DNA from 4 places in the Streptacidiphilus alkalitolerans genome. Region 4 is predicted to be linked to each of the others. Evidence: riboswitches for the same ligand, from Rfam matches in the RefSeq annotation. Region 4 holds a riboswitch; each other region holds the start of a gene.
What was found. Region 4 has a riboswitch for cobalamin ahead of ACEZDG_RS22660 (ribonucleoside-diphosphate reductase subunit alpha). Riboswitches for the same ligand answer to the same signal wherever they lie in the genome.

Region 1 (7,067 bases), on a different contig from region 4:
GCAGCGCCCGCAGGATGTGGGTCAGCTCGTCCGTGGTCCTGGCCAGCCGGGGCACCACCTCCTCGGCGGCGAACCTCAACACGGCCACCGCGTCCGGGTTCTGACGCCCCAGCACCTCGCCCACCAGCGGCTTCGCCGCCGCCGCGGCCCAGCCCGCCGCCTCCATGCCCTCGGCGAGCCGGCGGCACAGCTGCTCCAGCAGGTCCACCGCGTCGGCGGCGCTCCGGGCCGGGCCGTCCACCAGCGCGGTCAGCTCCACCGGCAGCTTCAGCGGGGCACCCGGCTCGGCCAGCAACTCCTTCTCATTCAGCCCGAATTCGGCCGCCAGCGCCGCTCGCAGGCCGGGCAGCGCATCGGCCTTCCCGCCCCAGATCTGGGCCGCCCGCAGTACCGCAAGCACCAGGTTGACCCGGGCCTGGTCCACCGGTCCGCTGCCGAGGATGTGCAGACCGTCCCGGATCTGCACGTCCTTGATCTCGCAGAGGTAGCCGTCGATGTGCATCACGAACTCGTCGAAGGCGGTCTCGTCCGGCTGGTCGTCCACATGCAGGTCGTGGTGCAGCTCGGCGGCCTTGACCAGGGTCCAGATCTGGGCGCGGACAGCCGGGGCCTTGGCCGGGTCCAGGTCCTTGACCAGCGCGTACTCGTCCAGCAGCTGTTCCAGCTTGGCCAGGTCGCCGTAGGTGTCGGCGCGGGCCATCGGCGGCACCAGGTGGTCCACGATGGTCGCGTGCCCGCGCCGCTTGGCCTGGGTGCCCTCGCCCGGGTCGTTCACGATGAACGGGTAGACCAGCGGCAGTTCGCCCAGCACCGCGTCCGGGGCGCAGCCCGCCGACAGGCCGAGGCCCTTGCCCGGCAGCCACTCCATCGTCCCGTGCTTGCCCAGGTGGACGATCGCGTCGGCGCCCCAGGACTGCTCCAGCCAGCGGTAGGCGGCCAGGTAGTGGTGCGAGGGCGGCAGGTCGGGGTCGTGGTAGATGGCGATCGGGTTCTCGCCGAAGCCGCGCGGCGGCTGGATCATCAGCATGACGTGCCCGAACTGCAGCGCCGCCAGCACGATGTCGCCGTTGTCGACATACAGACTGCCGGGCGGCTCGCCCCAGTGCTGCCGGATGCCGTCCCTCAACTCCGGTTCCAGGGTGGCGAACCACTGCTGGTAGTCGGCCAGCGGCACCCGCGCGGGGGCGGCCCGCAGCTGCTCCTCGGTGAGCCACTCGACGTCATGGCCGCCGGCGGCGATGAGTCGATGAATCAGTTCGTCCCCACCTGACGGATAGTCGGAGACGGCGTAGCCGGCCTCGCGCAGCGAGTCCAGCAGCCGGACCGCCGAGGCGGGGGTGTCCAGGCCGACCGCGTTGCCGACCCGGGAGTGCTTGGTCGGGTAGGCGGTGAAGACGACGGCGATCTTCTTCTCGGCGTTGGGCTTGTGCTTCAGCGCCGCGTGCCGCAGCGCGATCCCGGCCACCCGTCCGGCCCGCTCCGGGTCGGCGGCGTAGACCGGGATGCCGTCCGCGCCCAGTTCCTTGAAGGAGAAGGGCACGGTGATCAGCCGCCCGTCGAACTCCGGGATGGCCACCTGCATCGCCGCGTCCATCGGCGACAGCGCCGCGTCGGACGCCTCCCAGGCGGCCCTGGTCGAGGTCAGGCACAGCCCCTGCAGCACCGGGACGTCCAACTCGGCCAGCGCGCCGATGTCCCAGGCCTCCTCGGCCCCTCCCGCTGACGCCTCGGCGGCGACCGTGCCGCCGGAGGCCAGCACCGTGGCCACCACCGCGTCGCAGCGGCCCAGCAGCGCGAACAGCTCGGCGTCGGCCCCGCGCAGCGAGCCGCAGAAGACCGGCAGCGCATTGCCGCCGCGGGCCTCGACCGCCGCGCACAGGGTGTCCACGAAGGCGGTGTTCCCGGACAGCTCGTGGGCCCGGTAGAAGAGCACCCCCACGGTCGGCCGTCCGGCCTCGAACTCCCGTGCGCCGCTGATGCCGTACTGGGGCATGGGCTGCGCCGGGGCGAAGCCGGCGCCGTTCATCAGCACCGTGTCGGAGAGGAAGGCCGCCAGTTCGGCCAGGTTCGCCGAGCCGCCCTCGACCAGGTAGGTCAGCGCCTCGGCGACCACCCCGGCCGGGACCGAGGACATCCCCATCAGCTCCGCGTCCGGCACCGACTCACCGCCGAGCAGCACGGTCGGCACCCCGGAGGCGGCGATCTGCGCAAGGCCGTCCTCCCAGGCGCGCCGTCCGCCGAGCAGGCGCACGACGACCACGTCCGCGCCGTCGACAAGTCCACGAAGCTCTTCGCCGACCTCGACCCGGGTCGGATTGCCGATCCGGTAGTCCGCGCCCGAGGCGCGGGCCGCGAGCAGGTCGGTGTCGGCGGTGGACAGCAGCAGCACGGTCGCCGCCTCGGACTGTGTTGCGTCGTCCATGGGGACGGCTCCTCCAGTAGTCAGTGGTTTCACGGCGCGCCCGGCGGTACGAACGGCAGCCCGGACGGCACGCCGCCCTCGATCAGCCGTCGCAGCGCATCGGTGTCCGCATGCGTTTCGATCAGGTCCCCGAGCAGGTCCAACTGCCGTTCACGGGCGGCCGAGAAGCTGGTGTCGGGAGCGGGGGTGAAGTCCCGACCGGCGAGGGCGGCCACCTCGCGCAGGAACGCCCGCCGGAAGCCGTCGTTCTCCAGCGCCCCGTGCCAGGTCGTCCCCCAGACCGCCCCCTCCCGGCAGCCGTCCAAGAAGCTTTGCCCACCCTCCACCGTCGCCACGCCGTGGTGGATCTCATACCCGGCCACGGTCTCCCCGTAGGCCGAACCCACCGGCCGGGCCAGCGTCTTGGCCGCCGCGAACTCCACCCGCACCGGCAGCAGCCCCAGTCCGGCGACCACCCCCGCCCGGGACTCCACCTGGTCGGTGATGGTCCGGGACAGCATCTGGTAGCCGCCGCAGACCCCCAGCACCGGGCGTCCCTCGGCGGCCCGCCGGGCCAGCGCCGCGTCCAGGCCCCGCTCCCGGAGCCAGGCCAGGTCGGCCACGGTGGCCCTGGTCCCCGGCAGCACCACCAGGTCGGCGTCCGCCAGTTCCTCCGGGCGGGTGGCCCAGCGCACCAGCACCCCCGGCTCCTGGGCCAGTGCGTCGATGTCGGTGAAGTTGGACAGCCGCGGCAGCCGCAGCACCGACACCCGCAGCACCTCGCCGCCCACCGCCGCCGCGCCGGGCGCGCGGTCGAGCAGCCCGGCCAGGCCGAGCGAGTCCTCGGCGTCCAGCCACAGCCCCGGCAGCATCGGCAGCACCCCCAGCGACGGACGGTGCGTCAGCTGCTCCAGCATGTCGAGACCGGGCTTCAGCAGCCGCACGTCGCCGCGGAACTTGTTGACGAACCACCCGGCCAGGTGCCGCTGGTCCTCGGCGGACAGCAGCGCCAGCGTCCCGTACATGGCGGCGAAGACGCCGCCGCGGTCGATGTCGCCGACCACCACCACCGGCAGGCCGGCCGCCACCGCCAGGCCCATGTTGGCGATGTCCCGGTCCCGCAGGTTGATCTCGGCGGGGGAGCCGGCCCCCTCGCAGACCACCACGTCGTAGCGGGCGCGCAGGTCGGCCAGGCAGTCCAGGGCGATCCGCAGCAGCGCCGGCTTGCGCTCGCGGTAGTCCAGCGCGCCGACCTCGGCGACCGCCTGCCCCAGCACCACCACCTGGCTGCGCCCGTCCGCCCCGGGCTTGAGCAGCACCGGGTTCATCGCCGCCTCAGGCTCCACCCCGGCCGCCGCGGCCTGCATGGCCTGGGCCCGGCCGATCTCGGCGCCGTCGTTGGTGACGAAGGAGTTCAGCGACATGTTCTGCGCCTTGAACGGCGCGACCGCGACCCCCTGCCGGGCCAGCCAGCGGCAGATCCCGGCGGTGACCACGCTCTTCCCGGCGTCCGAGGTGGTGCCCGCGACCAGCAGCGATCCGCGCAGTGGGCCCTTCATCGCGGTCCCCTTCGCAGCAGCAGGCTCAGCCCGGCCGTGGCGAGGACCGCCAGCAGCCCGACCCGCCGGGACAGTACGCAGGCCCGCTCGATGTCCTCGACCCGCACCGCTGGCAGCTCGGCGCCCAGCACCGCCCGGTGCTCCACCCGGGCGCCGTAGCTGAGCGTGCCGCCCAGCCGCACCCCCAGCGCGCCCGCGAAGGCCGCCTCGGCCTGCCCGGCGTTGGGGCTGGGGTGCGCCGAGGCGTCCCGGCGCCAGACCCGCCAGGTCTCGCCGCCCCGCCGCCCCCCGGCGGCGGCTGCGGCGACGGTGAGCAGCGCGGTCAGCCGGGCCCCGGGCCAGCCGGCCAGGTCGTCCAGCCGGGCCGAGGCCCAGCCGAAGCGCAGATGGCGCGGCGAGCGGTGGCCGACCATGGCGTCCAGGGTGTTCACGGCGCGGAAGACCAGCAGCCCGGGCACCCCCGCGACCGCGCCCCAGACCAGCGCGTTCACCACCGCGTCCGCGGTGTTCTCGGCCACCGACTCGACCACCGCGCGGGCGATCTGCTGCTCGGTCAGCCCCTCCGGGTCGCGTCCGCACAGGTACGGCAGCCGGGCCCGGGCGGCGGCGAGGTCGTCGGCCTCCAGCGCGGCGCCGATGGTCCTGGCCTCCCGTACCAGGGAGGCGCCGCCGAGCACGGTCCAGGTGGCGGCGGCGGTGAGCAGCACCGAGCCGGTGCGGGTGCGGGCGGCGGCGCGGTCGGCCAGCAGCGCGGCCCCGGCCACCGAGCCCGTGCAGAGCGCGGTGAACAGCGCTCCGGTGTCCCTGCGGTCCCGCCAGAGCCGGCGCTCGGCCGCTCCGGCGGCCCGTCCGAATCCGGCCACCGGGTGCCCGCGCCGGGGATCGCCGAAAACGGTATCGGCGGCGTGGCCGAGGAGGAGGCCGAGTGCTGTCGTGGTGGCCGCGCTCGCGCGCACGGCGGTCAGCGGGGAGGCTGAGCGGGGAAGGGGACGGCACCGGGGGGTGGTGGCGGCAGGGCAGCGCGCATGGCGTGGATGTCCTCACTCAGGGTCCGCGCCCTGGATCGACGAACCGGGGGCGAGAGTCTCCTGGCTCCCGGATCGACGCGTCCCCGGGGTTCCGGTGATCAGAACCTCGGGGACGCTCCCCGGTGACAGTGGCGGGACCGCGCCGGACTGGGGGTCTCCCCCTTCACCGGACTTCCTCTCCATGCCTCCGAACAGCTTGGCGCTCGATCCCACCACGCCGCCCGACCGACCGTCAACACAGGTCGGACGGCCGGGGTCAGGCCGCGGTGTCCCCGCTCTGCGGCAGCGCGGGGGGCGCGGTCGAGGCCGGGAGCTGCAGCGGCGCGCGGACGGCGCGCAGCAGCTCCACGGTCGACTCGTTCTGGACCACCAGGTCGACCGGGCTGGTGGGCGGGCGCAGGACATGGTCCTCGAACCAGGACATGCCGAGCAGGACGGCGAGGCCGAGTGGAGCGGTGATCAGGCACAGAAGGACAGGCATGGGCACCCCAAGGTGTCGAGTGCTGCGGTCTTCCGAATACCGGCTTCCCCCGGTTTCCAGGGTCTGCCAGACTCGCCCGATCCGCATCTCGGAGTGTCCCGAGCCGACTCCGCAGAGTCAGTTCCCGGGGTTGCCGCCCAGGTCAGCGCCCAGGTCAGGGCCCGGCTCAGTGCCGCCCGGAGACCACGTCCGCCGCCTTGGCGATGGGCGAGGTGCCCGCCCGCCCGCCGCGCTCCTGCCGGTCCGCCGCGTAGTAGGCGGCGTACATGCCGTGGACGCCGATCCAGCGCAGCGGCTCGGGCTCCCAGGCCCTGACCCGGTGCCCGACCCAGGGCAGCCCGGTCAGGGCGGTGTCGGAGCCGCTGCCGAGCTCGCGCAGCACCAGGTCGCGCAGGGTGCGCGCGGCCAGATTGGTGGTGCTGACCCCGCTGCCGACATAGCCTCCGGCCAGGCCGAGCCCGGTGGCCCGGTCCAGGTCCACGGTCGAACACCAGTCCCGGGGCACACCGAGCACCCCGGACCAGGCGTGGTCGATCCGCACCTCGCCGGCGGCGGAGCCGGCGGCCGGGAAGAAGTCCGTGACGATCTGCCGCAGCTGGTCCACGGTCCGCTGCGGGGTGGTCCCGTCGTTGTCGGTGCGCGAGCCGAAGCGGTACGGGACGCCGCGTCCGCCCAGTGCGATCCGGTCGTCGGCGGTGCGCTGCGCGTACATGTAGGCATGCGCCATGTCGCCCAGGGTCTCCCGCCCGGACCAGCCCACCGCCTCCCAGAACGAGGCCGGCAGCGGCTCGGTGACCACCATCGAGGAGTTCATCGGCAGCCAGGACCGCTTCTCGCCGCGCAGCGCCGCGGTGAAGCCCTCGGTGGCCCGCAGCACGAACCGGGCCGACACGGTGCCCCGCGCGGTCACCGCCCGGGCCGGCGCGCCCGACCCGCCCGGGACGATCTCGGTCACCGTGGTGTCCTCGTGCACGGTCACCCCCAGCGCCTCGACCACCCGGGCCAGCCCCTGGACCAGCTTGGCCGGCTGGATCCGGGCGCCGTGCGGGGTCCAGCTGCCGCCGAGCGCCCCGGCCACGGCGATCCGCTGCGCCGTCTCGGCCGGGCCGAGCAGCAGTTGGTCGGTCTCGCCGAAGGAGTGCTCGTTCTCGACGTAGGCCCTCAGCCGCTCCAGCTGGGCGGGGGTCCTGGCGACCTCCAGCACCCCGCCCTTGACGATGTCCGCCTCGATGCCCTCGGCCGCGCAGACCGCGATCACCTCGTCCACCGTGGCGTCCATCGCCTGCTGCATCGCGATCGCGCCGGGCTTGCCGTACTGCCGGGCGAAGGCGCCGCGCCCGGCGAAGCCGTTGTAGAGCCAGCCGCCGTTGCGACCGGAGGCGCCGTAGCCGCAGAAGCGCTGCTCAAGGACGGTGATCCGGAGCCCGGGGACGGCCTTCTTCAGGTAGTAGGCGGTCCACAGACCGGTGTAGCCGCCGCCGACGATGCAGACGTCGGCCTCGGCCGAGCCGTCCAGGGCGGGACGCGGGGTGGGGAGTCCGATGGCCGAGTACCAGAACGAGACACTGCCGTTGGCAGTGGCGGTCGTGCCCACGGGG
Region 2 (7,067 bases), on a different contig from region 4:
TGCTCTGACGGCGCGCACGGGGTGAAGGCGACGGGTTCAGTCCGGCGGGAACACCGGCTCGCTGCTCCCCGCCAGGTGCAGCGCGATCGCCTCCACCGGACAGCTCTCCGCCGCCGCCAGCAGCGCCTCCGAGGCGTCGGCCTCGTCCTGGACCGGGTGCGACTGCCGCACCGAGTCCAGCCGGAAGCCGTCCGGCGCCGAGGCCGCGCACAGCCCCGAGCCGATGCAGACGGAGCGGTCCACCTCGACCCGCCAGCGGTCGCCCATCAGCCCTCCTGAACGGGTGCGGTGTAGCCCTGGGGCAGGTGGATGGTCTTGGACTCCAGGTACGAGTCGAGCCCCTCCGGGCCGAACTCGCGGCCGATCCCGGACTGCTTGTAGCCGCCGAAGGGGCCCTTGAAGTCCAGGCTGAAGGTGTTCACCGAGTACGTCCCGGTCCGCACCTGCCGGGCCACCTCGATGCCGTGCTCCACGTCCCCGCACCAGACGCTGCCGGAGAGGCCGTAGTCGGAGTCGTTGGCGATCCGCAGCGCGTCGGCCTCGTCCTCGTAGGGGATCAGGCAGACCACCGGGCCGAAGATCTCCTCACGGGCCACCCGCATCCGGTTGTCGACCCCGCCGAGCAGCGTGGGCTCCACGTACCAGCCGTGCGCCTCGGCGGCCGGGACCCCGCCGCCGGTGAGGACCTTGGCGCCCTCCTCCTGGCCGATCCTGATGTAGTCCAGGTTCCGCTGCTGCTGACGGCGGGTCACCAGCGGGCCGACCTGGGTGGCCTCGGCCAGCGGGTCGCCGACGACCAGCGCGCCCACCGCGGCGACCAGCCGCTCGGCGATCTCGTCGTAGCGGGACCGCGGGGCCAGGATCCTGGTCTGCGCCACACAGGCCTGGCCGTTGTTCATGTAGGCCGAGCTCATCAGATTGGCGACGGCCTGGTCCAGGTCCGCGTCCGGCAGCAGGATCGCCGCCGACTTGCCGCCCAGCTCCAGGGTCACCCGGGTGAGGTGGCGCGAGGCCACCTCCATGATCCGCTTCCCGGCCGGGACCGATCCGGTGAAGGAGACCTTGTCGACCCCCTCGTGCCCGACCAGGTACTCGCTGACCTCGCGGTCGGCGGGCAGGATGCTGAGCACGCCCTCGGGCAGCCCGGCCGCGCCGACGATCTCGGCCAGCAGGTAGGAGTCCAGCGGGGTCTCCGGCGAGGGCTTGAGGATCACCGAGCAGCCGGCGATCAGCGCCGGGGCGAGCTTGGCCGCCGCCACGAACTGCGGCACGTTCCAGGGCACCACCGCGGCCACCACGCCGACCGGCTCCCGGCGGACCAGGATCGGCCCGAGGGCGCCGGCCCGGTGCTCCTCGAAGGCGAACGCGCGGGCGGTGGCGATGGCCGAGTCCCAGATCATCATCGGCCCGTAGGCCTGGGCCAGGATGCTCCAGGAGTAGGGGGAGCCGTTCTCCGCGCTGATCACCCGGGCGATCTCGTCGGCCCGGGCGGCGATCCCGTCCCTGATCCGCTCCGCCACCGCGAGCCGCTCCTCCAGCGGCAGCCGCGACCACGGGCCCTGGTCGAAGGACTTCCTGGCGACGGCGACGGCGCGGTCGACGTCGGCCCGGGAGGCGTGCGGGACCCGGCCGATGACCTCCTCGGTGTGCGGCGAGACCACCTCGATGACGTCCTGCCCGGCCGGGGCCACCATCTCCCCGCCGATGAACAGTTCGCCGTACTCCACTAGCTCGGTCATGGCGGTCCTCCGGATCGACATCTGACGAACCGTCACTTGGCGGTTGATAGAACTGATATCAGTTCTACTTATTGAGGGCAACGGTCGTGCAGTAGGCTCCCCGACTAGTTGTGCCAAACAAGTAACATGTTCTAGATTCTGTGCGCTCGGAGAGGACGGCAGCATGCCCGCCCACGAGACCCCCGCAAGGGTCCCCGCCCCGGCACCCGCCACCCAGGACATCGGCGGAGGAGTCTGGAGCATCACCGTCCCGATCCCGGACAACCCGCTCCGCTACACCCTGGTCTACCTGCTGGAGAGCGACCGCGGCCCGGTCCTGGTGGACACCGGCTGGGACGACCCCACCGGCCGCACCGCCCTCGCCGAGGGCCTCGCCGCGGCCGGCTTCGCCCTCGCCGACGTGCACGGCGTGATCGTCACCCACCACCACCCGGACCACCACGGGCTCTCCGCCCACGTCCAGGAGCAGTCCGGTGCCTGGATCGCGATGCACGCCGCCGAGGCCGCCGTGGTCCGCGCCCTGCACGAGAGCAGCCCCACCCACTGGCTCGGCCGGATGGCCGAGCTGATGCGCGACTCCGGCGTCCCCGATGAGCACCTGGCCGCGCTCAGCAGCTTCGGCAGCGGCAAGGCCCCGCTGGCCACCACCCTCCCGGACCGTGAGCTGGTGCACGGCGAGTCGGCCGGAGTGCCCGGCCGCGACCTGCGGGTGCTCTGGACCCCCGGGCACACCCCCGGCCACGTCTGCCTCTACCTGGACGAGCCGGGACGGCCCACCCGGCTGCTCTCCGGCGACCACCTGCTGCCGACGATCAGCCCGGTGGTCAGCCTCTACCCGGAGAACCAAGGGGACGAGCCGGCCGACCCCCTCGGCGACTTCCTCGACTCACTGGAACGGATCGCCCTGCTGGCGCCGCAGGAGGTGCTGCCCGCGCACCAGTACCGCTTCGCGGACGCGGCCGGCCGGGTCGGCGAACTGCTGGAGCACCACGCCCTGCGGCTCGCGGAGCTGCACGTCCAGCTCCAGCGGGAGCCGCTGACGCTGTGGCAGTGCGCGATGGGGATGCACTGGAACCGGCCGTGGTCGGAGCTCGGCTTCGTCTCCCGCCACCTGGCCCTGTCCGAGGCCGCCGCCCACGTCCGCCGCCTGGTCAAGACCGGCCTGGCCGAGGAACTGCAGGGCGCCGAGCCGCTGCTCTACCGCGCGACCTGAGCGGGACCGGTGGGTTGCCCGCGGCCGGGGCGCGTCGGGGCGGGGCGGAGGCGGCCGGATACAGTGGCCGCACAACTTGATCTGCTTGATCCGCCTCCTGACGGGGGAAGCCGGTGCGATTCCGGCGCTGACCCGCAACCGTTCAGCCGGAACACCCGTCAGGAAGCGAGCGGCCCCGTCGAGGTCTACGGTCGCCCCCCGCTCTTCGAAAGGCACCACCACATCATGTTCACCGCCGCCCGTCTGGGCGCCGTCGCGCTGACCGCCGCCGCCGTGCTGGCCGGTTCGGCAGCGCCCGCGCTCGCCGCCACCGCCAGCCCGGTCCCCGTTCCCGCCGGGCTCTACGGCAAGAGCGACCCGACCTACGACGGCGTGTGGCGGCAGGGCCTCAGCCTGCTCGCCCTGCACACCCAGGGGGTCACCCCGGCCGACTCGGCGATCAGCTGGCTGACCGGCCAGCAGTGCGCGGACGGCGGCTGGCCGTCCTACAACGCGGACCCGACCAAGGCGTGCACGGCGACGACCGAGGACAGCAACGCGACCTCGTCGGCGGTGCAGGCCCTGGTCGCCCTCGGCGGCCACGACGACGCCGTGACCAAGGCCGTGGCCTGGTTCAGGACCGTGCAGAACAAGGACGGCGGCTGGTCCTACAACCCCGGCACCCCGAGCGACGGCAACTCGACCGGACTGGTCGTCAGCGCCCTGTACGCGGCGAAGACCGACCCGGCGACGGTGACCAAGGACGGCAAGTCCGCACTGGACGGCCTGCACGGCTTCCAGCTCGGCTGCACGGCGGCCACGGCCGTCCAGGGCGCCTTCGCGTACCAGCCGGACAAGGCGGGCAAGCTGGTCGCCAATGACTTCGCCAGCGCGCAGGCGGCGCTGGCCGCCGGTTCCGGCTCCCTCCCGGTGGCCGCGCCGGCCTCCTCGTCCGCCTCCTCGTCCGCCTCCGCCCCGTCGTCGGCCTCTTCGTCGGCCCCGTCGTCGGCGCCCGCGGCCAACTGCTCGGACTCCAAGGGCGCCGCGTCCCAGTACCTGGCGCGGCAGCTCAGCTCCGGCAGCGGGCACCTGACCACCCAGCTGGCCGGTGCCAAGCCCGCGCCCGACTACGCCGGCACCGCCTGGGCCGCGCTCGCGCTCGCCAACAACGGCCGGTCCGACGACGCCAAGCAGGCCGTCGAGTGGCTGCGCCAGAACGGCGCGTCCTGGGCCCAGGGCAACGGCACCCCGCAGGCGACGGCCCTCGCGCTGATGATCCTGGACGCCAGGGCGACCGGGATCGACCCGCAGCGCTTCGGCACTGCCGACCTGGTCGCCCAACTGGAGGCGACCGGCCCGGCCCCGGCCGCGACCCCCGCACCGTCCTCCAGCGCGAGCGCGAGCGCCTCCGAGAAGTCCGACAAGTCCAGCAATGCCAGCTTCTCCGCCTGGTGGCTCATCCTGGTCGGTCTGGCCGCAGGCGCCGGCATCGGGATCTACATCAGCTACAGCCGCAAGACCCGCACCCGCCCGCGGCCGTGACCATGCATGTCAGAGCTGTGTGGCGCGCTGCGGTGGTGGCGGTCCTGGCCGTCGCCGCCGGGCTGATGTCGCTGGCGCCTGCTTCGGCGTCCAGCTACCGGTACTGGTCGTTCTGGGAGGGAACCGGCAGCGGCTGGACCTACCAGTCCGCCGGGCCCAACACCTACCGTCCGGCGGACGGTTCCGTCGACGGCTGGCGCTTCGGCGTCAGCGCCGACAGCGCGGACGGCGTGAAGCCGGGCCGCGTGCCCGACTTCGCCACCGCCTGCGCCGGAACCCCGGCGGTCAGCGGCAGGAAGCGGGTCGCGGTCGTGATCGACTACGGGACGCCGGCCGACGCCCCGTCAGGTTCCACGCCACCCGTCCTGGTCACCAAGTGCGGTGTGCTCGCACCGGACGCGACCTCGGCGCAGCTGCTGGCCCAGGTCGCCCCGCCGCTGCGCTACAACAGCGACGGGATCCTCTGCGCCATCTCCGGGTATCCCAGCACCGGCTGCGGCGACGTGGTGAGCGGCACGAACGGTGCCACGGCGACGTCCACACCCGCCGCGTCCACAGCTGCCCCGTCCACACCTGCCGCGTCCGCCGCCCCGACCTCCGGTCCCGCCTCCCCCGGCCGGACGGTCGGGTGGTTGGTCGGCGTGGTGCTGGTGCTGGCCCTGGCCGGAGGCGCGTTCTGGCAGACCCGCCGCCGCCGCTGAGCCCGTACTTGCCCCATTTCCCCTTCGCCGAAGGCCAACGATGCCGCTTCCGCCCACACCACAGCGCCACCTGCACCCCGGTGCCTGGTGGCTCTGGGCGCTCGGTCTCGCCACTGCCGCCTCCCGTACCACCAACCCCCTGCTCCTGCTGTTGATCACCGCCGTCGCCGGTTATGTCGTCGCGGTGCGCAGGACCGACGCGCCCTGGGCCCACTCGTACTCCGTCTTCCTCAAGCTCGGACTGCTGGTGCTGGCCATCCGGATGCTGTTCGTCACGCTCCTCGGTTCGGCGATCCCCGGCGTGCATATCCTCTTCACCCTCCCCGAGATCCCGCTGCCCTCCTGGGCCAAGGGGGTCCAACTCGGCGGCCCGGTAAGCCTGGAGGGCCTGGTCTCGGCCCTCTACGACGCGATGCGGCTCGCCGTGCTGCTCACCTGCGTCGGCGCGGCGAACGCCCTCGCCAATCCGGCCCGGCTGCTCCGCTCCCTCCCCGGCGCGCTCTACGAGGCCGGTGTCGCCGTGGTCGTCGCCCTGACCTTCGCCCCCAATCTGGTCACCGACGTCCAGCGCCTGCGCGCCGCGCGCCGCCTGCGCGGACGTACCGAACGCGGCGCCAAGGCGCTGCTCACCATCGGCGTCCCGATCCTCGAAAGCGCGCTCGAACGCTCCGTCAGCCTGGCCGCCGCGATGGACACCCGGGGCTTCGGCCGCACCGCCGACGTCCCGGTCCATGTCCGCCGTACGACGGCCGTACTCACCCTCACCGGCCTGCTCGGCATCTGCGTCGCCGCCTACGGCCTGCTCGGCGCGGACGGCAGCGGCTGGGCGCTGCCGGTGCTCGTCCTGGGCGTCCTCGCCGCCGTCACCGGGCTGGTGCTCGGCGGCAGACGGGCGGTGCGGACCCGCTACCGGCCCGACCCGTGGGCGCTCCGGGAATGGCTGGTGGCAGGCTCGGGCTTCGCCGTCGCCGCCATGATGCTGAGCCTCGGCCCCGGCTACGCCGACGCGCTGAACCCGCCGGCCATCCCGCTCACCGCGCCCGTGCTCCCGCTGCTCCCCGCCGCCGCGATCCTGCTCGGCCTGCTGCCCGCGCTCGCCGCGCCCGTCCCTCCCCGTCCGGCTCGTCCGGCGCGTCCTCCCCGTCCGGCTCGTCCGAAGGACATCCGATGATCACCTTCGAACAGGTCTCCGTCACCTATCCCGGAGCTTCTCACCCGGCACTGACACACGCCGATCTGACGGTCCCCGAAGGCGAACTCGTGCTGCTGGTCGGGCCGTCCGGGTCCGGGAAGTCCACCCTGCTCGGCGCTGTCAGCGGCCTGGTCCCGCACTTCACCGGCGGCGTGCTGCAGGGCAAGGTCACCGTCGACGGACGGGACACCCGCACCCACCGTCCGCGCGACCTCGCCGACATCGTCGGAACGGTCGGCCAGGACCCGATGGCACACTTCGTCACCGACACCGTCGAGGACGAACTCGCCTACGGCATGGAGTCGCTGGGCCTTGCCCCGGAGGTGATGCGGCGCCGGGTCGAGGAGACCCTCGACCTGCTCGGGCTGGCCGAACTCCGCGCCCGTCCGCTGGCCACGCTCTCCGGAGGCCAGCAGCAGCGGGTCGCCATCGGCTCGGTGCTGACGGTACATCCGAAGGTGCTGGTCCTGGACGAGCCCACCTCGGCGCTGGACCCCGGCGCGGCGGAGGAGGTACTCGCCGTACTGCAGCGGCTGGTCCACGACCTGGGCACAACCGTCCTGCTGGCCGAACACCGGCTGGAACGAGTGGTCCAGTACGCCGACCAGGTCATCCTGCTGGAGGGGGACGGGACGCCGCCCCGGATGGGCGACACGGCGGAGATCATGGCCGTCTCCCCGGTCCACCCGCCGGTCGTGGCC
Region 3 (7,067 bases), on a different contig from region 4:
AGCCGCCGTTCCACCCCGGGCACGGCCAGCAGCGCCGCGCCGATCTCGGCCGGGCCCGCGCCCGGCGCGGTCAGCACCGCGACCTTGCGCTGGGCCCGGCAGACATTGAACGCGGTACGGGGGTCCCGGCCGTGGGCGCTGACCACCACGGCGTCGTCCCAGGGCAGTCCGACCCTGGCGAAGGCCTCGGCGACGCTGCCGGCCCCGGGCCGCACGGCCAGCGCCTCCGGGCCGAAGCGCTCGGCCAGGGCGCGGACGATGCCGAAGAAGCCGGGGTCGCCCGAGGCCAGCACCAGTACCGGTCCCGCCGCCGCGGCCACCCGGTCCAGCGCGGGCGCCAGCGGTCCCAGCACCACCGCGCGCGCGGCCGTGGCCGGCACTCCCGCCGCGTCCAGGTGCCGCCGGGCGCCCAGCACCAGCGCGGCGCCGTCGACCAGCGCCCGGTGCTCCGGCGCGAGCGCCGCGCCGAGCACGGTGATCCTCGGGGCGGAGGGCGCTGCGGCGGAGGTCACTGCGTACCGCGCAGGGCCCGCCGCGCGGCCGGGTCGGCCCGGCGGAAGCCGTGGAAGTGGCCGGGGTGGTAGAGGTGCGAGCGGGTGCCGGTCGCGGCGAGGGCCGGGCCGACCAGGAACAGGGTGTGCTTCCACAGCCGGTGCTCCTTGACCGTGGCCTCCAGCGTCTCCAGCGTCCCCTCCAGCACCAGTTCGTCCGGCCAGGTGGCCTGGTAGGCGATGATCACCGGGGTCTCCGGCGGGTAGCCGCCCGCGGTCAGCTCCTCGACCAGCTGCTTGGACCGGGCCGCGGAGAGGAAGATCGCCATGGTGGTGCCGTGCCGGGCGAAGTCGCGCACCTCCTCGCCGGGCGGCATCGGCGTCTTGCCGCCGCCGAGCCGGGTCAGGATGACGCTCTGGGCGACCTCGGGAATGGTCAGCTCCCGCTGCGCGATGGCGGCGACCGCCGCGAACGAGGACACCCCGGGCACGATCTCGGTCCGCAGGCCCAGCTCGCGGCAGCGGTCCAGCTGCTCCTGCACCGCGCCCCAGAGCGAGGGGTCGCCGGAGTGGATCCTGGCCACCTTCCGGCCCTCGGCCGCGGCCCGCCGGTAGACCGCGAGCACGTCCTCCATCGCGATCAGCGAGGAGTCCAGGATCTCGGCATCCGCCCGGGCGTGCTCAAGCACCTCGGCCTGGACCAGGCTGGCCGCCCAGATCACCGTGTCGGCCTCGGCTATCGCCCGCGCCGCACGGAACGTCAGCAGGTCGGCGGCGCCCGGCCCGGCGCCGACAAAAGTCACTCTGCCGACAGGTCGATCGCTCACAGCTTGCCTCCACGGCGGGTACGGGTCGCGGGTGCGATCAGGGTCGACAGGTAGGGCAGCGGGCCGTCCAGCGGGTGCCCGGCCGGGCGGATCCGCTCGTCCGGCAGGCCCAGCGAGGAGCCCCAGACGGCGGTCCCGTCCCGGCCGGTCTCCCGCAGCGCGGCGGTGACCTGCGCCGCCAGCCGTCCGAACTTGTAGGCGACCACAGTGCCCGGGCCGGCCAGGGCGTCCCGCAGCACCTGGGACCCGGCGGTGACCGGGACCAGGGTGAGCGGCTCGGTGCCCTCGGCGAGCACGGTGCCGCTGCGCGCGGCCAGGTCCTGCATCGCGGTGATGCCGGGCACGGTCTCCACCACCAGCTCCGGCAGCAGCGGTCGCAGGGTCTGCGCGAGATAGGTGAAGGTGGAGTAGACATTGGGGTCGCCGATGGTGGCGAAGGCGACGCTTCCGTGCTCGCGCAGCAGTTCGGCGACCCGGGCCCCGGCGGCGTCCCAGGCGGCCTCGCGCCTGGCCCGGTCCTCGCGCTCGTTGAGCGCGAAGACGATCCGCTCGACCTTCGCCCCTGGCTCGGTGTGCTGCAGCACGGTGGCCTCGGCGCGTCCGGTCTCACCGCTGTCCAGTACCGGCACCACGATCACGGCGGCCTCGCGCAGCACGCGAACGGCCTTGACGGTGACCAGCTCGGGATCTCCCGGCCCCATCCCGACACCGGTCAGCAGCGGCGCCGACGGACGCGGCGTCACCGGACGGCGCGCAGGCAGAAGGGCACGAGGGCGCGGCAGCGCATGGGTGTAGTCCTCACTCGGGGTCCGCGCCCCGTGTCGTGGTGACGGCGGCCAGAGTTCCTGGCTCGCGGACGACCGCACCCCGGTGCGGAGGGGGCGCGCCGCCCGGTGACAGTGGCGGGACCGCGCCGGATTCGCACCGGACTTCCTCATCATTGCCGCCGTATCAGGCCTCGAAATCCCACCACGCCCGCCGGTGGCCAGTCAACCGGCACCGGGCCCGGCAGCCTGTGGGATGACCCACGTCGACCGGCAGTTGTCGCTGATCACCGGCGCGGAAGCGGACCGTCCCGATACGATCGGACCGGCGGGTACCGGCGATGCATGTGAGGTGGGCATGACCTTCGGCGTCCAGGGCAAGCGGGCCGGGGACCTTCCGGCCGAAGTCACCAGCTTTGTCGGACGCGGGGTCGAACTGGCGTCCGTGGAAAGGCTGCTGAACCAGGCCCGGATGGTCACCCTGACCGGACCCGGCGGCGTCGGCAAGACCCGGATCGCCCTGCGCACGGCCGCCGCGCTGCGCGAGCCGCCGCAGCGGCGCTACCAGGACGGCGTGTTCCTGGTCGAACTCTCCGGCCTCAAGGACGCCGAACTGCTGCCCCGGGCGGTCTGCGTGGCCCTCGGCATCACCGACCAGACGGTCCGTCCGCCGCTGGACTTCCTCACCGACTACCTGGCCGACCGCTCGATCCTGCTGCTGCTGGACACCTGCGAGCACCTGGTGGACGCCTGCGCCATGCTCGCCGACCTGCTGCTGCGGGACGCGCCAGGGGTGAGCATACTGGCGACCAGCCGCCAGCCGCTGGACGTCCCCGGCGAGCACACCTTGGTGATCCCGCCGCTGCCGGTCGAGCCGGAACAGGCGGACGGCGGGGGAGCGGTGGCCCTGTTCGCCCAGCGGGCGGCGGCCGTGCTGCCGGGCTTCCGGCTCACCGAGGCCAACCGGGGCGACGTGCTGGCGCTCTGCCGCCGGCTGGACGGGATCCCGCTGGCGATCGAACTGGCCACGGTACGGCTGCGGGCGATCCCGCTGGAGCAGCTGGCGGCCCGGCTGGAGGACCGGTTCCGGCTGCTGACCGGCGGCCGGCGCACCGCGCTGCCCCGGCACCAGACGCTGCGGACCACCATCGGCTGGAGCCATGAGCTGTGCACCCCCGAGGAGCGGCTGCTCTGGGCCCGGCTCTCGGTCTTCGCCGGGAGCTTCGACCTGGCGGCCGTGGAACAGGTCTGCGCGGGCGGCGAACTGGACCCGGACGAGGTGGTCGAGCACCTGATCGGACTTGTCGACAAGTCGGTGGTGCTACGAGTCGACGAACCGTCCGAGGGCACCCGCTACCGGCTGCTGGACACCATCCGCGAGTACGGCGGCGAATGGCTGGCGCAGACCGGCGAGGAGCCCGGGGTCCGGGCCAGGCACCTGGACCACTACCGGGCCGCGGTCGGCCGCTTCCGCGCCCGCTTCCTGACGAACGACCAGGTCCCGCTGTTCCGCGGGCTGCTGCTGGAGATCGAGAACCTGCGCGCCGCCATCGACTTCTGCGTCGAGCACCACAGCCGGGATCCCGACGAGGCGCTGGCCCTCACCACCGAGCTGTGGGAGTTCTGGGTCTGCTCGGGCCTGCTCGCCGAGGGCCGCTACTGGCTCGACCGGGCCCTCGCCAGGCAGCCGGAAGCCACCGCGGCGCGCTCGCTCGCGCTCAGCTGGGCCGCCAACCTCTCCCTCTTCCGGGGCGACCACGACACCGCCCTGCACGGCCTCAACGAGGCGCTGGCCATCGCCGAGGCGCTGGACGACGACCGGCTGCGCACCCACGCGCACCACTTCCTGGCCCAGTCGGCCGGCTGGCGCGGCGACCACGACGCGGTCGACCTGCACATGCGTCAGGTCTTCAGCCACATCGCACTCGGCGGCGACCCCACCGCCGAGGCCCTGATGGTGCTGCACCTGGGCCTCAGCCGACTGCTCGCCGGGAAGTTCGCGTCCGCCATCACCGCCTTCGACCACCAGTTGGCCGCCCTCGCCGACGTCCCCGGCGAGCGCTGGCTGCGCGGCTACCTGCTGGTGGGGCGGGCCCTCAGCCTCTACAACCTCGACAGCCCCGACCACCCCGACGGCGGGGGCGACCCCGCCGACTGCGCCGCCACCGCCAGGGAGGCCCTGTCCGCCAAGGCCGAGCTGGGGGAGCCCACCGGCATCGCCTACGCCCTCGAGGTGCTCGCCTGGCTCGCGGTCCGCGCCGAGCGGCCGGACCGGGCCGCCTGGCTGCTGGGCGCGGCCGGGGTCTGCTGGAAGCGGTCGGGACAGCCGCTCAGCGGCGTCCGGGAGATGCGCGGGGTGCACGAGGCGGCCGAGCAGGCCGCCAGGGACGCGCTGGGCGAGGACCGCTTCGAGCGCCGGCACCGGCTGGGCGCCGAGGCGGACCTGGACCTGGTGGTCGGCTCCGCGCTGTCCGACACCGACCTGCTGCTCCCCGCCCCCCGCGAGGAGCCGCCGCAGACCGGCGCGGACACCCTCACCCGCCGGGAGCGGGAGGTGGCCGAGCTGGTCGCCAGGGGGCTGTCGAACCGTCAGGTGGCGGAGCTGCTGGTGATCTCCAAGCGCACCGCGGACGCCCATGTCGAGCACATCCTGGCCAAGCTCGGCGCCTCCTCGCGCACCGAGATCGCCGCGGTCGTCGCCCGCTCCCAACCCACCGCGTAGGTACGTACCTTCGCAGATCTAGGTATACCCGGATCGGCCGGTTACCGATGCCGGGCCGCCGCGGCCGGGCGACCCTGAGATCACGTCAGGTCGCACCGACGCCGTACAGCAGGGGGTCCGCAAGGGTCTCTGGTCACGGTAACGGGGGGCGGCCGGCGTCCGCCGCGGCATCCGCCGTTTCAGAAAGGGCTCCCCCGGTCCGCTGGAAAGAGGGTGCCGCGGCCGGTCACACCGACCCCGAGCGCCAGGACGCCGCCATGACCACCGAAGCAGCCGTCCCCTCCGATCCCTGCCCCACCGACGACACCCTGCTCGGCCGCGGGCGCGAACTCGCCGCGCTGACCCGTGCGCTGGCCGTCCATCGGCTGGTCGCGCTGACCGGGCCGGCCGGCGTCGGCAAGTCCCGGCTGGCCGCCGCGGCAGCCGCCGAGGCCCGGCGGCTGCGTCCGTGCCGGGTGCGTACCGTGGACCTCGGCGCGCTGCACGCCCCCGAGCTCTTCGCCGGCACCCTCGGCTACGCCCTCGGCATCCGGGCCCGCGACGACGGCTCCGAACTCGGCGCGCTGGCCCAGGGACTGGGCGCCGAGCCCACCCTGCTGGTGCTGGACGGCTGCGAGCGGCTGCTCGGCCGGGCCGCGGCCGGGATCGAGTACCTCATCGACGCCTGCCCCGACCTGGTGGTGCTCGCGGTCGGACGGGCCACCCCAGGATCCCGCTACGAGCGGGTCCAGCGGCTGGAACCGCTGGCCGAGGGCCCGGCCACCGCCCTGCTCTGCACCCGGGCCCGCCAGTTCGGCGCCCCGGCCTTCGCCCGCAGCGGTCTCGAACACCTGGACGCGCTGCCGCTCTGCCATCTGCTGGACCGCAACCCGCTGGCCATCGAGCTCGCGGCCGGACGGCTGACCCAGCTGAGCCCGCGTCAGCTGATGTCCGAGGTGTCCCGCCCGGCCGGACTGCTGGGGCTGGCGCCGGTGGCGCTGCCCCCGGACCGGGCCGCCGACTGCGGCGACCGGCTGCCCGACCGCACCCTGCGCGCGGCGGTCGAGGGCAGCCACGACCTCTGCACCCGCGCCGAACGGCTGCTCTGGGCCCGGCTCTCCGCGGTCCCGGTCGGCTTCGACCTGGCCGAGGCGGAGCAGGCCTGCACCGGCCGCGACCTCACCGGGTACGCGCTCGAGCAGGCCTGGTTCGGCCTGATCCGCAGCTCGGTGCTGGTCTCCTACGGCGCGGGGGCGCAGCGCTACCGGCTGCCGTTCCTGCTGCGCGCCTACGGCCGGGAGCGGCTGCGCCGGATCAACCGCTGAGCTGCCGCAGCAGCCGGGTGGCGATCTGCGGGCCGCCGGCCCAGTGCAGATGCAGGTACGAGGCATGCAGCCGGGGGGTGGTGAAGCCCTCGGTCCTGGGCCCGGACGGTCCGCGCCAGCCCCAGGCGGCGGCGGGACCCGCGCCGGGATCGACCACGGTCCGGTGGAACTCGTGCCCGTTCAGCCGGGTCCCGGCCACCGCGAGCGGGCTGTCGGACAGCGCCACCGCCTCGCGGTAGCCCAGGGTGAGCCGCTCGGTCATCCGCGCCTCCGCGTCCAGCACCCCGCACATCGGCGCCCCGTCCAGGGAGCGCGCCAGATACAGCAGCCCCGCGCACTCGGCCAGCAGCGGCGCCCCGGCGGCGGCGAGCGCCCGTACCGACTCCCGCAGCGCGGTGTTGGCGGACAGCTGAGCCGCGTACACCTCGGGGAAGCCGCCCCCGATGACCAGCGCGGAGCTGCCCTCGGGCAGCTTCTCGTCGCGCAGCGGGTCGAACGGCGCGACCTCGGCCCCGGCCGCGGCCAGCAGCTCGCTGTTCTCCGCGTAGGAGAACGAGAACGCGGCCCCGGCGGCCAGCGCGACCACCGGCCGGCCCGGCACCGGGCCGCCCTGCGCGGCGACCTCGGCGGCCGGATCCCAGGGCAGGTCGGCCAGCGGCGGAGCGCTCCGGGCCAGCGCCAGCAGCGCGTCCAGATCCACCCCGGCCCGGACCAGCTCGCCCATCTCCCGTACCGCGCCCACCGCTTCGGCGTCCCGCTCGACGGCGGGCACCAGACCCAGGTGCCGGCTCGGCGTCGCCACCCCCGGCTGCCGCCGGATCGCGCCGAGCACGGGTACGCCGCCGCCCTGCTCCAGCGCCTCCCGCAGCATCTCCTCGTGCCGGTCCGAGCCCACCCGGTTGAGGATCACCCCGCCGAGCCGCAGCTCCGGATCCCAGGAGGCGAAGCCGTGCACCAGC
Region 4 (7,067 bases):
CTCGCCGTCACCGGGGTCGGCTTCTTCGCCGCCCGCTGGCGCCGCCCCGAGAACGCGCTGCACCTGGACGAGTGGGGCCTGGGCGGACGCGGCTTCGGCACGGTGGTCAGCTGGTTCCTGCTCGGCGGCGACCTGTACACGGCGTACACCTTCATCGCCGTCCCCGCCGCGATCTACGGCATGGGCGCGTCCGGCTTCTTCGCCGTCCCGTACACGATCATCGCCTGGCCGCTGGTGTTCCTGTTCCTGCCCCGGCTCTGGTCGGTGGCCAGGAGCCGCGGCTACGTCACCCTGGCCGACTTCGCCCGGGGCCGCTTCGGCTCCCGCTACCTGGCCCTGGCGGTGGCGCTGACCGGCATCCTCGCCACCATGCCGTACATCGCGCTGCAACTGGTGGGGATCCAGGCGGTGCTGGACACCATGGGGGTCGGCGGCTCCAGCGGCTGGTCCAAGGACCTGCCGCTGCTGATCGCCTTCGCGGTGCTGGCCGCCTACACCTACTCCTCCGGGCTGCGGGCGCCCGCGCTGATCGCCTTCGTCAAGGACACCCTGGTCTACGTCGTGGTGATCGTGGCGGTGATCTACATCCCGATCCGGCTCGGCGGCTACGGCCACATCTTCCACGACGCCGCCGCCTCGCTGGCGCAGACCAACCCGGCCACCGGCCAGCCCAAGGGCTCGTTGATCCCCGGCCCCAAGGCCCAGTGGTCCTACGCCACCCTGGCCGTGGGCTCGGCCATGGCGCTGTTCATGTACCCGCACTCGGCGACCGGTGTGCTGGCCGCCAAGGACCGCAACACCGTGCGGCGCAACCTGGCGATCATGCCGGCCTACTCGCTGATGCTCGGACTGCTCTCGCTGCTGGGCTTCATGGCGCTGTCGGCCGGCATCGGCAAGGGCGTGAAGGGCTACAACACGCAGCTCGCCGTGCCGCAGCTGTTCCAGCAGATGTTCCCGTCCTGGTTCGCCGGGGTGGCCTTCGCCGCGATCGGCATCGGCGCGCTGGTCCCGGCCGCGATCATGTCCATCGCCGCGTCCAACCTGTTCACCAGGAACGTCTACCGGGAGTTCATCAAGCCCGCCGCGACCCCGGCCGAGGAGACCAGGGTCGCCAAGATCGTGTCGCTGCTGGTCAAGCTGGGCGCGCTGGGCTTCGTGCTGGGCATCGACAAGCAGTTCTCGATCCAGCTCCAGCTGCTCGGCGGGATCTGGATCCTGCAGACCTTCCCGACCGTCGTCAGCGGGCTGATCGGTTGGGGCAAGCACAGGTCGCGCTGGTTCCACCGCTGGGCGCTGCTGGCCGGATGGGCCGCCGGAATGGCCTACGGCACGTACAAGGCCTTCGGCATCCCCGCACCCGGCAAACCGGGGTCGCACTTCGGCGGCAGCAACGCCGCCATCCCCGGCATCGGCCAGCTCGGCTACATCGGCGTCACCGCCTTCGTGCTCAACCTGGCCGTGGCCGCCGTGCTCACCCTGGTCCTGCGCGCCCTGAAGCAGACCGACCTCCCGGACGAGACCAGCCCGGCCGACTACCTGACCGAGGCCGCGCCCCCTTCCGCGCTCACTACCTCGGGCGCACCCCTCGCTCCCTGACGCACCCCCTTTGCGCCCCCCTCGCGGGCCGCCGCTCCCGCACACTGGGAGCGGCGGCCCGTACGCACCTCCGCGCCGGGCCGGACGACCCGCAGGGGGAACCCGTGGAGCTCACCGACCATCACCACCTCAGCCAGCCCGCGCTGTCGCAGCCGCAGGCCGGTCCGGCCCTCCCACGCCCGCTCTCGCTCACCGTCACCCGCCACGGCCAGAGCACCGCCAACGCCGCCTTCGCCGCCGCCGAGGCCGCCGGGGCGCTGGACACCGGCATCACCTGCCGGGACGCCGACCTCACCCTGACCGCCCTGGGCCGGGCCCAGGCGAGCGCCCTCGGCCGCAGGCTGGCCGCCCGTACCGAGGGGCCGCTGCCGCACAGCCTGTGGGTGTCCCCGTACCTGCGGGCCCAGGAGACCGCCGAGCTGGTCGTCGCCGAGATCGACCGGGCCGGGCTGCCGCTGCCCGCGGTCCGCACCGACGAGCGGCTGCGCGACCGCGAGCTGGGCATCCTGGAGATGGTCACCAAGGCCGCGATCGAGCTGTACCACCCGGCCGAGGCGGCCCGCCGCCGCCTGCTCGGCGAACTGCGCTGGCGCCCCCCGGGCGGCGAGTCGCTGGCGGACGTGGCCCTGCGGCTGCGCAGCCTGCTCCGCGACCTCTACGAGGCGGAGGAGTCGCGCCGGGTGCTGCTGGTGGCCCATGACGCGGTGGTGCTGATGCTCCGTCACATCCTGGACGACCTGGACGAGGCGGCGATCCTCGCCGTGGACCGGGCCGGCACCGTCGGCAACGCCTCGATCACCCGTTGGTCCCGCACCCCGTCCGGCCGGCTCGCGCTGGACTGCTACAACACCACCACGCACCTGGACCAGCGGACCACCTGACTAGCGGACCCGGCGGCGGCGGGAGAGGGCCAGCAGGCCCGCACCGCCGCCCAGGCACAGCAGCGAGGCCCCGGCGGCCACCGCCGTCCGCGGCGGCCCGCCGGTCTCCGCCAGCTGCGGCGCGCCGCTCGGCCGCCGGACCTGCCGCAGCACCCGGAACAGCCGGGGGTCGGAGATCCCCACCGGCAGCGCCGCGGTCTCGCCCTCCAGCGTCACCGGCGCGTAGCCGATCGCCATGGTCACCCACTGCCCGGTCGGCGCGCCGGTGGAGAACCGCATCCGCAGCGGCACCGCCGCCTTCCCGCGCGCCGCCAGGGACAGCCCCTGCGCCGGGCCGACCAGGCCCATCAGCACGCCGTTCTCGGCCACCATGGCGGACCCGTGCCAGCCGCCGCGTCCGGTCCGCCACTGCATCCGCACGTCCCCCCGGCGCAGCGACCTGCCCCGCGAGCCGAACACCACCACCGGGAGCACGCCGGCGCAGCGCGCGGGCGTGCTGTTCCCGGCCTTCAGGGTGAACCCCGACCAGGACCCGCCGGCGTAGTAGACCTTGTGCAGCTTCTGGTAGGCCAGCGCCAGCGACGGCTTGGTGAAGGTGGCCGGATCCAGCCCGCAGACCCGTACCGCCGGGGCCGCGGTCGCGACCGCCTCCGCCGTCCCGGCCGTGCCCGCCAGTAGCAGCCCCGCGGCGACCCCGGCCGCCATCCCGCGCCGCACACCCGTCCCGAGCACCGTCATCCGGTCCTGCCTCGCTCCCGCTCACGCGCGGAGGGCCTGACGCCCCCGCGAACACTCCCGAATCTGACACATCGACAGATGCCGCGCCTTCCGGCAGCGCTGCGGGGGTGACTGCGTGCACTCGCGACACTACATGTAGGGGTGCTTCTGGAAAGCACCCCTACATGTATGCTCATCTCGCTGACGACGCAGGGGAACCCGGTGCGACTCCGGGACTGCCCCGCAGCGGTGAGCGGCCGTACCCAGGTATGCGCCCGCGAGTCCGAGTACCTGCCGACAGCTCGTTCCGAGGACACCCCGGGACGACGTACGTCCGGGCCTCGCGGGTGGGCCGGGGACGCGTTCCGTGCTGCCTCCGGCGCAGCGACGTCGCGCTCCCTCCTGCCTCCCGTCAGCGGCCCACCGCCGACCGGCCGCCAACGAGGAGCGCACAGTGACGATCACCGAGACCGCAGCGACGACAGCAGTCCCGCACCAGGGCGACAGCCCCGACTCCCCCGGCACCACGCTGCTGCGCGTCCTCACCGAACGCTCCCCCGACCTCACCGAGGTGGACCCCGGCCGGGTCGCCGCCGCCGCGCTGCGCGGGCGCAGCTCCGTCGCCGACTACGCCGAGCTGCGCGGCCTGGCGATCGAGGCAGCCGCCGGGCTGATCGCCGAGGACCCGCAGTACTCCCGGCTGGCCGCCCGGCTGCTGGCCGAGGAGGTCCGCGAGGAGGCCGCGGGGCAGGGCGCGACCTGCTTCGCCGCCTCCATCGCGGTCGGCCACCGGGAGGGCCTGATCGGCGACGGGACCGCCGCGTTCGTGGCCGCCCACGCGGAGGCACTGGACGCGGTGGTCGACTCCGCCGCCGACGACCGCTTCGAGTACTTCGGCCTGCGCACCGTCTACTCCCGCTACCTGCTGCGGCACCCGATCACCCGTCAGGTGCTGGAGACCCCGCAGCACTTCCTGCTCCGGGTGGCCTGCGGGCTGCAGGTAGGAGGTGTGGAGCGCAGCGACTCGGACAAGGGTGGCGGCGGGCGGCGGGCGGGCGGCGTCGAATCCGTGGCGGAGGTGGCCGAGCTGTACCGGCTGATGAGCCGGCTCGAGTACCTGCCCTCCTCGCCCACCCTGTTCAACTCCGGTACCCGGCACCCGCAGATGTCCTCCTGCTACCTGCTGGACTCCCCGCAGGACGAGCTGGACTCGATCTACCAGCGCTACGCCCAGATCGCCCGGCTCAGCAAGCACGCCGGCGGCATCGGCCTCTCCTACAGCCGGATCCGCTCCCGAGGCAGCCTGATCCGCGGCACCAACGGCCAGTCCAACGGCATCGTGCCGTTCCTGCGCACGCTGGACTCCTCGGTCGCCGCGGTGAACCAGGGCGGCCGTCGCAAGGGCGCCGCCTGCGTCTACCTGGAGACCTGGCACGCGGACATCGAGGAGTTCCTGGAACTCCGCGACAGCACCGGCGAGGAGGCCCGCCGCACCCACAACCTCAACCTGGCGCACTGGGTCCCGGACGAGTTCATGCGCCGGGTGGACGCCGACACCGAGTGGTCGCTGTTCTCCCCCGGCGACGTGCCCGAGCTGGTCGACCTCTGGGGCGCCGAGTTCGACGCCGCGTACAGCAAGGCGGAGGCGGCCGGCCTGGCCATCCGCAGCATCCCGGCCCGTAGCCTCTACGCCCGGATGATGCGCACCCTGGCGCAGACCGGCAACGGCTGGATGACCTTCAAGGACGCCTCCAACCGCGCCGCCAACCAGACCGCGCTGCCCGGCCGGACCGTGCACTCCTCCAACCTGTGCACCGAGATCCTGGAGGTGACCGACGACGGCGAGACCGCGGTCTGCAACCTGGGCTCGGTCAACCTGGGGGCGCACCTGCTGGACAGCGGCGAGATGGACTGGGAGCGGCTGGACTCGACCGTCCGCACCGCGGTGACCTTCTTGGACCGGGTGGTGGACATCAACTTCTACCCGACCGAGGAGGCCGGGGTGTCCAACGCACGCTGGCGCCCGGTCGGCCTGGGGGTGATGGGCCTTCAGGACGTCTTCTTCAGGCTCCGGTTGGACTTCGACTCGGCCGAGGCCAGGGCGCTGTCCACCAGGATCTCCGAGCGGATCATGCTGGCCGCCTACGAGACCAGCGCCGACCTGGCCGAGCGGCTCGGCCGCCACACCGCCTACCAGGAGACCCGCGCCGCCCGCGGCCAGCTGCACATCGACCACTTCGAGACAGCCCCGGTCTGGGGCGAGCGCTGGGACGCGCTGCGGGCCCGGATCGCCGGCACCGGCCTGCGCAACTCGCTGCTGCTGGCCATCGCGCCGACGGCGACCATCGCCTCCATCGCCGGTGTCTACGAGTGCATCGAGCCGCAGGTCTCCAACCTCTTCAAGCGGGAGACCCTCAGCGGGGAGTTCCTGCAGGTCAACCCGTACCTGGTGGCCGACCTCAAGGCCCGCGGGCTGTGGAACGCGGCCACCCGCGAGTCGCTGCGCGCCGCCAACGGCTCGGCCCTGGAGATCCCCGGCCTGCCGGCCGACCTGGCCTCGCTCTACCGCACCGCCTGGGAGCTGCCGCAGCGCGCCCTGATCGACCTGGCCGCGGCCCGGATGCCGTACCTGGACCAGAGCCAGTCGCTGAACCTGTTCCTGGCCTCGCCCACCATCGGCAAGCTCAGCTCGATGTACGCGTACGCCTGGAAGGTCGGCCTGAAGACCACCTACTACCTGCGCTCCCGCCCGGCCACCCGGATCGCCCGGGCCGCCGCGGCGGCACCCGTCATCCCCGTCGTCGAGGACGAAGCAGTGATCGCCTGCTCCCTCGAGAACCCCGAGTCCTGCGAGGCCTGCCAGTAATGAGCTCCACCGACAAGAACCTTCTGGACCCGGGCTTCGAACTGACGCTCCGTCCGATGCGCTACCCGGACTTCTACGAGCACTACCGCAACGCCATCAAGAACACCTGGACCGTGGAGGAGGTGGACCTCGCCTCCGACGTGGCCGACCTGGCCAAGCTCAGCGCGGACGAGAAGCACCTGCTGGGCCGCCTGGTGGCGTTCTTCGCCACCGGCGACTCGATCGTCTCCAACAACCTGGTGCTGACCCTCTACAAGCACATCAACTCGCCGGAGGCGCGGCTCTACCTGAGCCGCCAGCTGTTCGAGGAGGCCGTGCACGTCCAGTTCTACCTGACCCTGCTGGACACCTACCTGCCGGACCCGGAGGACCGCACCGCCGCCTTCGCGGCGGTGGAGAACATCCCCTCGATCCGCGAGAAGGCCCAGTTCTGCTTCCGCTGGATGGACCAGGTCGAGAAGCTGGACAGCCTGCAGACCAAGGCCGACCGGCGCCGGTTCCTGCTCAACCTGATCTGCTTCGCGGCCTGCATCGAGGGCCTGTTCTTCTACGGCGCCTTCGCCTACGTCTACTGGTTCCGCTCGCGCGGCCTGCTGCACGGCCTGGCCACCGGCACCAACTGGGTGTTCCGGGACGAGTCCATGCACATGGACTTCGCCTTCCAGGTGGTGGACACCGTCCGCGCCGAGGAGCCCGACCTCTGGGACGAGGAGCTCGGCAAGCAGGTCACCGCGATGCTGGAGGAGGCGGTCGAGGCCGAGCTGCAGTTCGCCCAGGACCTCTGCGGCGACGGCCTGCCGGGCATGAACACCGAGTCCATGCGGGCGTACCTGCAGTGCGTCGCCGACCAGCGGCTCACCCGGCTCGGCCTGCCGGTCCGCTACGGCTCGGAGAACCCGTTCGGCTTCATGGAGCTCCAGGGCGTCCAGGAGCTGACCAACTTCTTCGAGCGGAGGGTCTCCGCCTACCAGGTCGCCGTCGAGGGCTCGGTCTCCTTCGACGACGAC

Region 1: it holds a riboswitch for cobalamin, as region 4 does, so the genes downstream of both, ACEZDG_RS30935 (cobalamin biosynthesis protein) here and ACEZDG_RS22660 (ribonucleoside-diphosphate reductase subunit alpha) in region 4, are expected to answer to the same signal.
Region 2: it holds a riboswitch for cobalamin, as region 4 does, so the genes downstream of both, ACEZDG_RS27955 (prenyltransferase/squalene oxidase repeat-containing protein) here and ACEZDG_RS22660 (ribonucleoside-diphosphate reductase subunit alpha) in region 4, are expected to answer to the same signal.
Region 3: it holds a riboswitch for cobalamin, as region 4 does, so the genes downstream of both, cobI (precorrin-2 C(20)-methyltransferase) here and ACEZDG_RS22660 (ribonucleoside-diphosphate reductase subunit alpha) in region 4, are expected to answer to the same signal.

What each region holds. Positions count from the first base shown of each region.
Region 1 is NZ_JBHEZX010000018.1:64,462-71,528, reverse strand. Features, by position in the region: gene cobN (cobaltochelatase subunit CobN) at 1-2,422, opposite strand, end outside; gene ACEZDG_RS30940 (cobyric acid synthase) at 2,452-3,960, opposite strand; gene ACEZDG_RS30935 (cobalamin biosynthesis protein) at 3,957-4,916, opposite strand; cobalamin riboswitch at 5,042-5,166, opposite strand; gene ACEZDG_RS30930 (hypothetical protein) at 5,245-5,469, opposite strand; gene ACEZDG_RS30925 (NAD(P)/FAD-dependent oxidoreductase) at 5,636-7,063, opposite strand.
Region 2 is NZ_JBHEZX010000014.1:208,268-215,334, forward strand. Features, by position in the region: gene ACEZDG_RS27935 (TetR family transcriptional regulator) at 1-8, shown strand, start outside; gene ACEZDG_RS27940 (ferredoxin) at 37-267, opposite strand; gene ACEZDG_RS27945 (aldehyde dehydrogenase) at 267-1,739, opposite strand; gene ACEZDG_RS27950 (MBL fold metallo-hydrolase) at 1,903-2,952, shown strand; adenosylcobalamin-variant (AdoCbl-variant) riboswitch at 3,047-3,117, shown strand; gene ACEZDG_RS27955 (prenyltransferase/squalene oxidase repeat-containing protein) at 3,178-4,473, shown strand; gene ACEZDG_RS27960 (SCO2322 family protein) at 4,476-5,174, shown strand; gene ACEZDG_RS27965 (energy-coupling factor transporter transmembrane component T) at 5,215-6,345, shown strand; gene ACEZDG_RS27970 (ABC transporter ATP-binding protein) at 6,342-7,067, shown strand, end outside.
Region 3 is NZ_JBHEZX010000018.1:75,789-82,855, reverse strand. Features, by position in the region: gene cbiE (precorrin-6y C5,15-methyltransferase (decarboxylating) subunit CbiE) at 1-512, opposite strand, end outside; gene cobM (precorrin-4 C(11)-methyltransferase) at 509-1,318, opposite strand; gene cobI (precorrin-2 C(20)-methyltransferase) at 1,315-2,061, opposite strand; cobalamin riboswitch at 2,136-2,281, opposite strand; gene ACEZDG_RS30970 (ATP-binding protein) at 2,339-4,804, shown strand; gene ACEZDG_RS30965 (hypothetical protein) at 5,062-6,108, shown strand; gene ACEZDG_RS30960 (cobyrinate a,c-diamide synthase) at 6,098-7,067, opposite strand, start outside.
Region 4 is NZ_JBHEZX010000010.1:63,334-70,400, reverse strand. Features, by position in the region: gene mctP (monocarboxylate uptake permease MctP) at 1-1,596, shown strand, start outside; gene ACEZDG_RS22670 (histidine phosphatase family protein) at 1,701-2,477, shown strand; gene ACEZDG_RS22665 (hypothetical protein) at 2,478-3,215, opposite strand; cobalamin riboswitch at 3,367-3,507, shown strand; gene ACEZDG_RS22660 (ribonucleoside-diphosphate reductase subunit alpha) at 3,649-6,060, shown strand; gene ACEZDG_RS22655 (ribonucleotide-diphosphate reductase subunit beta) at 6,060-7,067, shown strand, end outside.